DNA from 2 places in the Shewanella sp. SM32 genome. Region 1 is predicted to be linked to the other one. Evidence: predicted binding sites of a transcription regulator. Region 1 holds the regulator's gene; the other holds the start of a gene.
The links. Region 1 encodes LexA, which represses DNA repair genes until DNA is damaged. Its sites were predicted from a motif close to TACTGTATNNNNATACAGTA; they were not measured.
Positions count from the first base shown of each region.

Region 2: a site for LexA is predicted at 3,315-3,334, ahead of recG (ATP-dependent DNA helicase RecG). Genes of this name have one in related genera too.

Region 1 is NZ_JAKKRO010000030.1:21,560-27,763, forward strand. Features, by position in the region: gene mtr (tryptophan permease) at 1-1,205, opposite strand, end outside; gene plsB (glycerol-3-phosphate 1-O-acyltransferase PlsB) at 1,205-3,628, opposite strand; gene lexA (transcriptional repressor LexA) at 3,789-4,409, shown strand; gene L5M10_RS13395 (cell division inhibitor SulA) at 4,406-4,918, shown strand; gene coxB (cytochrome c oxidase subunit II) at 5,322-6,204, shown strand, end outside.
Region 2 is NZ_JAKKRO010000007.1:94,610-100,813, reverse strand. Features, by position in the region: gene L5M10_RS04820 (calcium/sodium antiporter) at 1-412, shown strand, start outside; gene L5M10_RS04815 (hypothetical protein) at 661-1,365, shown strand; gene L5M10_RS04810 (sensor histidine kinase) at 1,484-2,563, shown strand; gene L5M10_RS04805 (DNA-binding response regulator) at 2,563-3,159, shown strand; gene recG (ATP-dependent DNA helicase RecG) at 3,351-5,426, shown strand; gene L5M10_RS04795 (DUF3014 domain-containing protein) at 5,630-6,204, shown strand, end outside.

The DNA.
Region 1 (6,204 bases):
GTGACTATGCCAAATAACACCACAAGAATAATCAGCGGTGTACCGCCTATCACTCTAAAACCTGTGCTATCGGGGAACAACTGCCGCGATTTATAGGCCATCAGCGCCGGGACAATTACCGCCCATACAGTTGCCGCTAATGCCGCAAAGCCAATCGCCACCAAGAAGCCATCGGGAAACAGTAATCCTAAAATCGTTGGCGGCACAAAGGTCACTAACGCGGTTTTCATTCGGCCAGAGCGTGAATCATCAAAACCAAACAAATCGGCGAGATAATCGAACAAACCTAAGGTCACCCCTAAGAAAGATGAAGCCACAGCCAAGTTGGCAAACAAGGTCAACATACTGTTTAACCAGCTACTCGCCATCACCTCAGACAAAGCGCCCACCAACACACCCATATTGCCGCCTTGGGCAATAATGTCGATAAACTGGCTGCGGGGAATATTGCCCATAGTTGCCGCTAACCAACAGGCATAAATCACCAGTGCGATAAAGGTGCCGACGAAAATCGCCTTGATAATGGTGGAGGAATCTTTGCCGTAATACTTCACTAAGCTGGGAACGTTACCATGGTAACCAAAACTGGCGAGACCAAAGGGCAGCGCCGCCCACAGATAAGGTGAAAAGCTGTTATTACCATCGGGTTCGAGCAACTTAGTCACATCAATTTCGATCAATAAATTGCCGATCGCGAGGAAGAAGGTAATGATCATACCGCCGAGCATAATCGTGGTAATGCGATCCACGGCCTTAGTGCTGATCAACACTATGCTCGCCAATACTATGGCAAACACTAGCCCTGCCACACTTTGCGGTAACTCAATTCCCATGCCCTGCAAGCTGTGATTCACAATCGAGCCACCGCCGCTGATATAGGCATAGGTCAAAATATACAGCACGAACGCGATGGAAACGCCGTTCACTATCCGCCAAAACTGCCCTAAGGTTTGCTTGCTTAAAGTATCGAAGCTAGCACCCGGTTCGAAATGCAAATTGGTTTCGAGTAGCAATAAGCCCGACATCAACATGCAAAACCAAATGCCCAATAACATTAAAATCGAATAGCCAAACCACATACCTGCACCGACCACGGGCAGAGAAAACATCCCAGCACCTACGGTCGTGCCAGCAATAATCATGGCGCCGCCGAGCAAGGACTTACCTGCGGGCTTATGCTTAGCCGCATTCATATGATTTGCCATTAAACTGTATGCTCCGCGGTGACACTCGCCACTATCGTTTGTTTCACTGACGGACGTAATAAGCTATTGGCTTGATCTCGTATGCGATTGATATTGGACTTATCTTGGTTATCCGCTAGATATCCCAATTCTTTGAGCTTAACGCTCAAGGTGCCGTAAAGTTTCTTATCGTAGAACTCTGGCGCAGTAATGCCATGCAAAGCGCCTAAACGCTGGGCAAGTAGATGACTCTCAGACTCAAGTTCTGAGCGCTCCATCTTAGGTCTGTTCGCTAACAGATTGAAGATAATGGCATAGCGTTGCAGAGTTTCGCTCACTGAACTGGCTAACAATAATAGTTGGCTAGTGTGTTCAGGCACGACAGTTAAGGTATCAGTCTCAACCACTAACCCTTGTTCAATGAAGAAATCCAGCACTTGATTGACATAGGCAGGTACATCCTTAATGCCCATGAAGAGTTCGGCTTTCAGCAGTGGATAAAAATCGGCAACGATTGACACAACTTGCTGACGCGGGATCTGCTCATTATGCGTTAAACAACTCGCAATTAATGACGGTACAATAAATAAGTGGATGATATTGTTACGATAGTAAGTCATAGACACTGCCTGACTCGTCTCGATAGACACAATTTCACCTAAAGGATCGGCGCAAACAACAAACTTGTTCAGCTCTAAACCTTGCTGCACTAAATGCTTACCATCACCTTCGGCAACCGAAGTATAAGTAGTGTAAGGCACTTTTTTGAGTAGAGTCAGATACAGATCAAGCTGACGTTCCAGCAGACTGCGCTCTAAGGCATTTTGATCTGTGGCCAACAACACTAAACTCGTCAAGGTCACCGAACTCGCCGCCGCCGCATCGTTAATATTCGTCATCACTCGATTCGCCAGCACGTTTACCGCTGGCGTTAACCAGCTTGGTTTTTGCTCAGGATCATCGGCCAACTCAGTACGCCAGTTTGGCGCGCGCTCATTTAAGAAGTTTTGCAGAGTAATCGGCTCGCCAAAGTTCACATAACCTTGGCCGAAATTACCAAGTTTGCGAATCGCACCAAACACCTGCCACACAGATTCTTTTTTCTTTTTCTTACCACTTAACTCTTTATGATACGTCGCCACTTCCATCACATGGTCATAGCCTAAATACACAGGCACTAGCGTGACTGGACGCTCGATACCGCGCAGCACACTGTTCATCGTCATGGCGATCATGCCAGTTTTCGGCGCCAACAGACGGCCAGTACGTGAACGGCCACCTTCGGAGAAGTATTCCACCGAATAACCTTTAGCAAACAGCTGATCTAAATACTCACGAAATACTGCGGTGTACAGCTTATTGCCATTAAAACTACGGCGGATAAAGAAGGCACCACCGCGACGGAACATAGGTCCCGCGGGCCAGAAATTGAGGTTAATGCCGGCAGCAATGTGCGGCGGAACCATGCCTTGATAATACAAAATATACGATAACAGCAGGTAATCCATGTGGCTGCGATGGCAAGGCACATAAACAATCTCGTGGCCATCGTGGTGTAACTGCCGAACTTGCTCGGCGCCTTTAATGTTGATCCCGCTGTAAAGCTTGTTCCACAGCCAAGTTAAAAAACGCTCGGCAATACGCACTAAACTGTCTGAGTAATCGGCAGCGATTTCATCGAGATACTCAATAGCCGTCTCGCGCGCTTGGGTCTCAGAAATCTTTTTACTGGCGGCTTCTTCTTGAATCGCTTTGCGCAGCGACTCAGATTTGAGTAACGAATGAAACAGTGCTTGGCGGTTTGGCAGCACAGGCCCTGTCATTACCTTACGTTGACGACGGAAATGCACGCGCGCAACCCGTGCTAACTTATGGGCAATCCCCATGTCGGTGCCATGTTCGTCAGCCATGTAACGCAGGGATACGGCATTCGAAAACTGCACGAAGTTATGTCGACCTAAGAACAGAATCATCAAGCACTTGCGCAACCAAGTCGGGTTTTCCCGCTCAAATACGGCCGCCTTCATAGTGTCGTCTTCTTTCCCTGGCGTGCGACCCCAATACAAGCTCACGGGCACCAGTTGAATATCCAATTCAGGACGTTCCTTATGCACGGCTAACAAACGCATAAAGCATTCGAGGAAAGGCTCATTACCAGCACGTTCGCCAAACAGTGGCTTACGTCCTTGAAGACAGACAACCCGAGGCGCAGTCACACCATTAGCCACTAGAGGCTCATAAGGGCTTGGTAAACCTAACTTAGCCGTTATTTCGCTCAAAGCAGCTATGTCACTAAGGGATTCAGTTTTCATCACATAAACAAGGGGTCTGGAAGCATCCAGATTCAGATCGGCAAAGGGATCCTGAGGCACCACAATAGTGTGCACTAAGTGTTTTTGGATCCAACGTAATGATTTCAACCAAAGAGAGTCGTGTTTAGGCATTATTCTTATGCAATTAAGTGCGTTTACTAGCCCGATAGAATACCAGACTATGGGCAATATTCGCTAATTCTCTCCAACATAGCTAAAAAGTGGTTAATACTTGCGCTGCAAATAATACTGTATATACTAACAGTAACTGTATAGAAAAACAGGAAACACCATGAGACCTTTGACGCCACGCCAAGCTGAAATTTTAGAGCTAATTAAACGAAATATTGCCGATACTGGCATGCCACCCACTCGGGCAGAAATCGCAACCCGTTTAGGTTTTAAGAGCGCCAATGCGGCTGAAGAACACCTTAAAGCGTTGGCAAAAAAGGGCTGCATTGAGATCATGCCAGGCACATCTCGAGGCATTCGTCTGCCTGCGGAAATCGAAGATTTGACTGAAACAGGTTTACCGCTCATCGGCCAAGTGGCCGCAGGTGAACCTATCCTCGCCCAAGAACATGTTGAACAGTACTACCAAGTCGACCCAAGCATGTTCCATCCCGCCGCCGATTTTTTACTGCGAGTAAAGGGTGACAGCATGAAGAATATCGGCATTCTCGAAGGTGATTTGCTGGCAGTTCATAAAGTAGAACAAGCTAGAAATGGTCAAGTGGTTGTCGCTAGAGTCGATGACGATGTCACTGTTAAACGTTTCGAAAAAAAAGGTAATGTGGTCTATCTACATGCCGAAAATGAAGATTACTCCCCGATTAAAGTGGATTTAGGCTTCCAAAGTTTAACAATTGAAGGACTCGCCGTCGGTGTGATCCGTAATGGAGATTGGCTATGAATAAACTACTTGGCAATGCCCCCCGCCATCCGGGCTTGTGGCTCGATGAAGTCCGTGATGCCGACTATGACTGGCACCATGCGCCTATCGCCTGTATGCCAACTAAGACTCAAGGTCGCCAAGAATTAATTCATCTGAGTGCACAACTCGCTCAGTTAAGCCAACAGGGCCGTTGGTTAGTGCTCATCAACCCACCAAGTATTGGCTACAAGCAAATGCTTGCCAGCGCAGGTGTGCGTATGGATAGAGTTTTGCTGGTACATGCTAAAGATGAAGTCGAAACCCTGTGGGCGATGGAAAAAGCCCTGACAAGTGGTACGTCCAGTGCAGTCATTACTTGGACTCAATCATTAGATGCGCGGGATAATCGACGCCTACAAATCGTGGCTAAAAGTGCCCGAGCTATGGGCATAGTGCTTGAAGACGTAAACAGTCACTTACATGCCGACGTACGCATTGAGCAAGGCAATCTCTTCGGTCAGCAATCTTTTTTTAGCGCTGTACACTAAATATTCATTTAATTTTTTACCTTGAAAGCCGCCTCACCTATGAATGTGAGGCTTTTTTTTGGCAATTTTTCAGATAATTAGATAAATAAGTGATCTTGATCAATATTTAAACAGCAAGTATGGTTGGTTAAGTCGGTGATGATATATCACCTTCCGTGGTCAATGAATCGAGTATTTATCGAACTCGAAGCGCCACTAAAAATAGAGAACAGATTTATTTCAGCAGTATGTGCCAGCGTGGCTAATTACCAGCAGTAACAATACTTGATTAAAAGTAACAGCCGCCAACGCACGTTGAAGTCAAAAAAGCTTTTTTGGGAACTGAAGAGTTTGCATAGAGTTGAGACTTACTGTGTTGCTCTTCTTTGTAGTTGCTATTCGCAATTGGCAGAGGAGAAGTCTTGTGAAGCAATTGTTGTATTGTTTACTCGTGGTGCTTTTCGCACCACCGTTGACCGCCGCAGACATGCGGTTCAACATGACCCCTGGCGTGACCGAGATCAGTGGCAAGGTTTATCACTTGCACATGACCATCTTGTATATCTGCTGCGCAATAGGCCTAGTGGTCTTTGGCGTCATGATTTACGCCATGATCAACCACAGAAAATCCAAAGGCGCTGTCGCGTCCCACTTTCACGAAAGCACTAAAGTTGAAATCGCTTGGACGATTCTGCCATTTATCATTTTGATCTTAATGGCGATTCCAGCGACAAAAACTTTAATCGCAATGGAAGATCCCAGTAACGCCGATCTCACCGTAAAAGTGACGGGGTCCCAATGGAAATGGCATTACAGCTATTTCGATCAAGATATTGATTTTTATAGCATACTGACAACACCCAGAGCACAAATCGAAGGCACCGAAACCAAGGGTGAAAACTATCTATTGGAAGTCGATAAACCGCTCGTTCTACCGATAAACCGCAAAATCCGCTTTCTGATGACTTCAGAGGATGTCATCCATTCTTGGTGGGTACCCGCCTTTGCCATTAAGAAAGATGCCAACCCTGGATTTATCAATGAGGCCTGGACTCGCATCGACAAACCCGGCATTTATCGTGGTCAATGCGCCGAACTCTGCGGTAAAGACCATGGTTTTATGCCTATCGTAGTACAAGCCTTACCCGAAGCCGAGTTTGAGGCTTGGGTCACAGAGCAAAAACAAGCCGCAGGTGCTGCGGCTGAAGCCGCTCAAGCCGCTTTATCACAAACCCTAAGTAAAGAAGAGTTGATGACTCTAGGCGAACAAGTTTACCTCGGGCACTGCGCAGCCTGCCACCAGCCCA
Region 2 (6,204 bases), on a different contig from region 1:
TGGCGGTATTTTGTTTGTCAACGGCGCGGTAGATTTAGCCAAGACCTTCGGTATCAGTGAAGTCATTATCGGCCTAACGATCGTGGCGATTGGTACCAGTATGCCAGAGTTAGTAACTTCTGTTCTCGCAGCACTGAAAGGTCAGAGTGACATAGCCATAGGTAACGTTGTCGGTTCTAACATATTCAATATTTTGGGTATTTTAGGTATTACTGCAATAGTACAGCCGGTATCATCACTTGGCTTCCAACCCTTTGATTTCATCGTGATGTTGGCATTTGCCATCATGATTTTACCTTTCGCTTGGACAGGATTTCGTATTGGCCGCCGCGAAGGTTCAGTATTACTACTGTGCTACTTAGGTTACTTGGGCTACCTAATAAACCAAGCAAGCACTCAAGCTGTGGTTTAACACTTAGCTGATCATTTGCGATAAAAAAACACCGGGGCCTCTCCGGTGTTTTGCTCTCTAGGTATTGTCCACTTTATTCATCACGCACTTTCTTTAAAGCACACCTCATAAAAAATATAAGCACACAACTCAACTGATGACATTTGTCATGCCAAAGCCATGACCTTTGTGTCTGCACTTCTTCTATCGAATTTCTGATAATGAGCCCGTACCCAAACATTGGGAAACTCACTCAATAAGGAAATACCATGAAAACATTACTCCTCGCCTCCAGCTTTTTGCTTATCAGTACTCACTCGTTTGCAGCAACGCCATCAAACACTAACATCACCAATGTAGACGCGGCCTCGAATGCGATGAATCTAACGCAATTACAACAACTGAGCGGTAGCACTCAAGATTATGATAAAGCCTATGCGAACTATCGCTTAGCCATCAGTGCCAATGTAATGGGGCAGAAAACACTCGCTAGCAGCGCACTGAGTGCAGCGCAAACCACATTAGAAGCACTCGAAACCAGCCAAGCGAATGCAGAATCCCTCGCGCTATTATCGTCGGTTTATGGCATGCAAATCGCCTTAGACAATAGCAAAGGTGCAACGCTCGGCATGAAATCCGCCAAGGCGATTGCCAGTGCCGAACAATTAGAACCACAAAATCCACGGGTAGCGCTTGTTAAAGCCATCGCCGCCTATAACACGCCAGCCATATTTGGCGGCAGCATGCAAAATGCTAAGACCTTAGCCACTACAGCCATAGAAAGATTCGCCCAGCCTTGCGACAACATTTGCTGGGGTGAAGCCGAAGCCTACACGTGGCGCGGGCTCGCTAAACAGGAATTAGGCGATAGCCAAGGCGCGATTGAAGATTGGCAACAAGCGATCAAAGTACAAGCAGATTATGGTTGGGCAAAATTTTTGCTTCAACAAAATCAGCAATTAAGTGCAAAATAGACAAAGTTGTTAACGGGGATCTATGGCGCTGACGATAGCGCCAATCCCTAAAAAGAATAAATTAAAACAGATGCCATCGGTGGGCATTCAACAACCAACTCAGTGACACAGAGGCATCATGATAAGCACTCCCCTTCAGCTCGAACGAAAACTTGCTTGGGTGTATTTGATAAACTTAGTGTTTTATCTGATCCCACTTGCCATAAATCCCTATCCAAGCTGGAAAATCGCCCTCAGTTTTGCCGTGTTAATCCCTTTTATTGCCAGTTATTTTTGGACCTATAAGTGCAATAGCCGTAGCGCCTATCTGCCCATTCTCATTATGGTGGTCATAGCAATAGCGATCACACCAATCAACCCAGGCTCTATCTCGCTATTTACCTTTGCCGCCTTCTTCATTGGCTTTTTTTATCCTCTCCGGACCTGTCTGTTGGCTATTGCAGCCCTCATCGGCCTGTTGTTTGCCCTCAATGAGATTTACCACTTTAACAGTTACTACTTTCCGCTTTACGGCTCGGGATTAGTGCTCGGCGTGGGCATGTTTGGTGTCGCCGAACGCAGACGTTATCGGCATAAATTGAAAGAACAGCAAAGTGCCCAAGAAATTACCACCTTGGCCACTATGCTTGAGCGTGAACGTATCGCGCGGGATCTACACGACATTATGGGGCATAGCCTTTCTTCCATCGCCCTTAAGGCCGAGCTAGCCGAAAAGCTTATCGCAAAACAAGAATATGAACTCGCATCAACCCAATTGATTGAGCTAGGACAAATTGCGAGGGAAAGTTTAAGCCAGATCCGCCACACAGTGTCAGACTACAAACACAAGGGTCTAGAGAGTTGCGTGACGCAGCTTTGTAAATCCTTAAGGGATAAAGGCTTAAGTGTCGAGCTCAGTGGTGAGCTACCCAAGCTAGGTGCAACCACAGAAAGCCAACTGAGTTTGATCCTCACCGAACTCATTAATAATATTCTTCGCCATAGCGGTGCAAGTGAATGCTCTATCCACTTTTCTAAGCAATCAGACCGCCTGCTGCTAGAAGTCAAAGACAATGCCGCGGCCAAACCTTTTATAGAAGGTAATGGCCTCACTGGTATACGCGAGCGTCTCGACAGTTTAGGCGGCAGCTTGAGCTATAATCTCGAACAGGGATATACCTTTACCGTCAGTTTACCTTTGCAGGGAGCAACACATTAATGAAGATTTTATTGGCGGAAGACCAAGCTATGGTGCGAGGAGCACTCGCCGCACTCCTCACGCTTGCAGGGGGTTTTAGTATCACCCAAGCGAGTGACGGCGACGAAGCTCTAAGCCTACTCAAACAGCAAAGCTTTGATCTCTTGCTAACGGATATCGAAATGCCCGGCCGCACAGGCTTAGAGCTGGCCACATGGTTAAAGGAGCAACATAGCCAAACCAAAATAGTGGTCATTACCACCTTCGGCCGTGCGGGCTATATTAAACGTGCCATCGAAGCGGGTGTGGGCGGCTTTCTGCTTAAAGATGCGCCCTCGGAAACCTTAGTCAACGCGATTCAACAAGTGATGGCGGGAAAACGAGTGATCGATCCTGAACTTGCCATGATGGCGATTGGCGATGTCGACCCGCTCAACGACAAAGAACGCCGCGCTCTTCGCCTCGCTAGCGAAGGCAAATCCACCTCCGACATCGCCGAAACTCTTTTTATCGCCGAAGGGACTGTTCGCAACTACCTCTCAGAAGCCATAGCCAAACTCAATGCCAGTAATCGAATCGATGCAGCCCGCATTGCCAAGCAAAAAGGCTGGTTGTAATAACACTCACAGTTAACCACGCTTTCAGCCTAACGATATCTTATCAACAATTTTGTGGTCTTAAGGCCACAGAAGGATATTAGCAATGCTTCCAAACAAAATTTGATAACACCCTAATTCCCCTTGAGATTGCCTTACGCTTATTCTCTGTTAATATATGTATAAATTCACAGTGATTGAGTGCTAACGACTTGCAGCAATTGGATCTTGTTCCGATCACCGACCTCAAAGGCGTCGCCAAAAAGGTCGCGGAGAAACTCGCAAAGCTCGGCATCACAACAGTACAAGATCTGCTGTTTCACTTACCCCTGCGCTACGAAGACAGAACCCAAATCTATCCCATTGCCGCCCTCAGCCTAGGCGGTTACGGCACTATAGAAGCTGAAATCCAATCGACACAAATCATCCAAGGCCGCAAGCGCATGCTGGTCTGCAATGTGCGCGACGATACGGGCAGCTTAAGCCTGCGCTTCTTTAACTTTTCCGTTGCTCAGCGTAATGCCATGCAAAATGGTTTGATGATCCGCGCCTATGGTGAAGTGCGCCGTGGTAGTCATCAAGCTGAGATAGTGCATCCAGAATATAAAGTGGTGTATCCCGGTGAAGATGTTCACCTGAGTGATACCCTAACGCCGATTTATCCCACGACTGAGGGCTTAAAACAGGCGAGCTGGCTAAAGCTGACGGAGCAAGCCTTGGTATTGCTGGAAGAGGGTGGCTTAACTGAACTTCTGCCACCGCAATTGCAACCTAACAACATCAGCCTTAAACAAGCGCTGCAGACGCTACATCGCCCTCCTGCGGGGATCTCTCAGTTCGATTTAGAGCTAGGTCAACACCCAGCCCAGCAACGACTCGTGCAGGAAGAATTACTCGCCCACAATCTCAGCATGTTACGCCTAAGGCAGCGCAGTAATTTAGATGCCGCTGTCACCATGCAGGCCACGGGGCAGTTGCTCAATCCCTTCCTCGCGGCTTTGCCCTTTAAGCCGACTGGCGCCCAGCAAAGAGTCGTGGCTGATATAGGCAAAGATTTAGAAAAACCGCACCCTATGATGCGCTTAGTGCAAGGGGATGTTGGCTCTGGCAAAACCTTAGTCGCGGCGATGGCGGCATTACAAGCGATTGAAAACGGTTATCAAGTTGCCATGATGGCACCGACCGAGTTATTGGCCGAGCAACATGCAACTAACTTTGCCGCTTGGTTTGAGCCACTCGGACTTAAGGTAGGTTGGCTGGCGGGAAAACTTAAAGGCAAGGCCAGAACCCAATCCCTTGCGGATATTGAATCTGGCGCAGCCCAGATGGTGATTGGTACCCATGCTATCTTCCAGCAGCATGTGGTCTTTAGCAAACTCGCGTTAATTATCATCGATGAGCAGCACAGATTCGGCGTACACCAACGCTTAGGCCTGCGGGAAAAGGGCGTGAGCCAAGGTTTCCATCCGCATCAATTGATCATGACGGCAACGCCGATCCCGCGCACGCTAGCGATGACGGCCTATGCGGATCTCGACACGTCCATTATCGATGAACTGCCGCCGGGGCGAACTCCAGTGACCACAGTGGCGATTGCTGATTTACGCCGTAACGAAGTGCTTGAACGGGTCCGAAACGCTGTCATCAGCGACCAACGTCAGGCCTATTGGGTGTGTACTCTGATTGAAGAATCCGAAGTGCTCGAATGCCAAGCCGCCGAAGACACAGCCGAAGAACTGCGCCTCGTCCTGCCCGAGCTCAATATTGGCCTAGTGCATGGCAGGTTGAAGAGCGCCGAGAAACAGCAAATCATGGCCGACTTTAAGGCAGGCATTATTCATCTACTGGTAGCGACAACCGTGATTGAAGTGGGCGTCGACGTGCCTAATGCCAGCCTGATGATCATTGAAAACCCTGAACGTTTAGGTCTAGCACAACTACATCAACTGCGCGGACGAGTCGGTCGAGGCGCCATCGCAAGCCATTGTGTGTTACTCTACAAGGCGCCGTTGAGCCATACCGCCACCCAAAGACTGAGCGTACTCAGACAAAGCAATGATGGTTTCATCATAGCGCAGAAAGATTTAGAAATTCGTGGCCCGGGTGAAGTGCTTGGCACTAAGCAAACGGGACTGGCTGAGCTCAAAATTGCCGATCTGGTGCGCGATCAAGCTTTGATCCCACACATTCAGAAATTAGCAAGCCATGTAATGGCGCAAGCTCCCGAAAAAGTCGATGCAATTATTTTACGTTGGCTCGGGCACAGACAGCGCTATGTGCAGGCTTAAGCCGTAAATATTAAAGGGTAAAGAACGAGGCGTAACATCTGCCTTTACTCGAAATAAATTGTTTATGTTCAGCTAAGCGCTATAGACAAGCGCATGGAAACTTGCAAAATGAACCTGCGGCCTTCAAATAGCCCGCTCTTGCACTTTAATGTTAGCTGCATGTATTCACCAAGTTACCTTGACACTCAAGCGAAGGATGTAAAATGCAAGTTAATCAAGATGATAGAATAACACCTCAAGAGACTTCTTCTAGCAGCAATCGCTTTGCGCTTTTTGCGATAGTGCTCGTCGTGCTACTTTCTGCCGGAGGATATTATTACTACAGCGGTGATTCTGACTCACCTAAACTCATCCCTAACGCCCCTATTGTATTGCCTGAAACACCGCCATCTGAACCTATGACGCTCGAAAGTGCGCCAGAGCCTGAAACCACTGAGACGACGCCTGCCGTTACAGAAACGAACACCAATAGCACTGAAACCACTGCAGTGGCAGAGCCTGAAGTTGTCGTAGAACCTGTGCCTGTGCTGGCTGAAAGTGATGCATTTGTGCAACAAAAAGCCCTCGCCATGATCAATAACAATGTGCTGAGTTCTTCGTTAGTGCAGCAAGATCTCGTCCGTCAATTTGTGGTATTCGTGGACAACCTAGCTCAGGGTGAATTAACCCGTAAAGTTAGCCCACTTAAAGGACCAGAGAAGCTGTTCTCAGTCTCAGAAATCACCAACAAAGTGTATTTAAATCCTGAGGGTTTCCACAGATACGATGCCTATGTTGA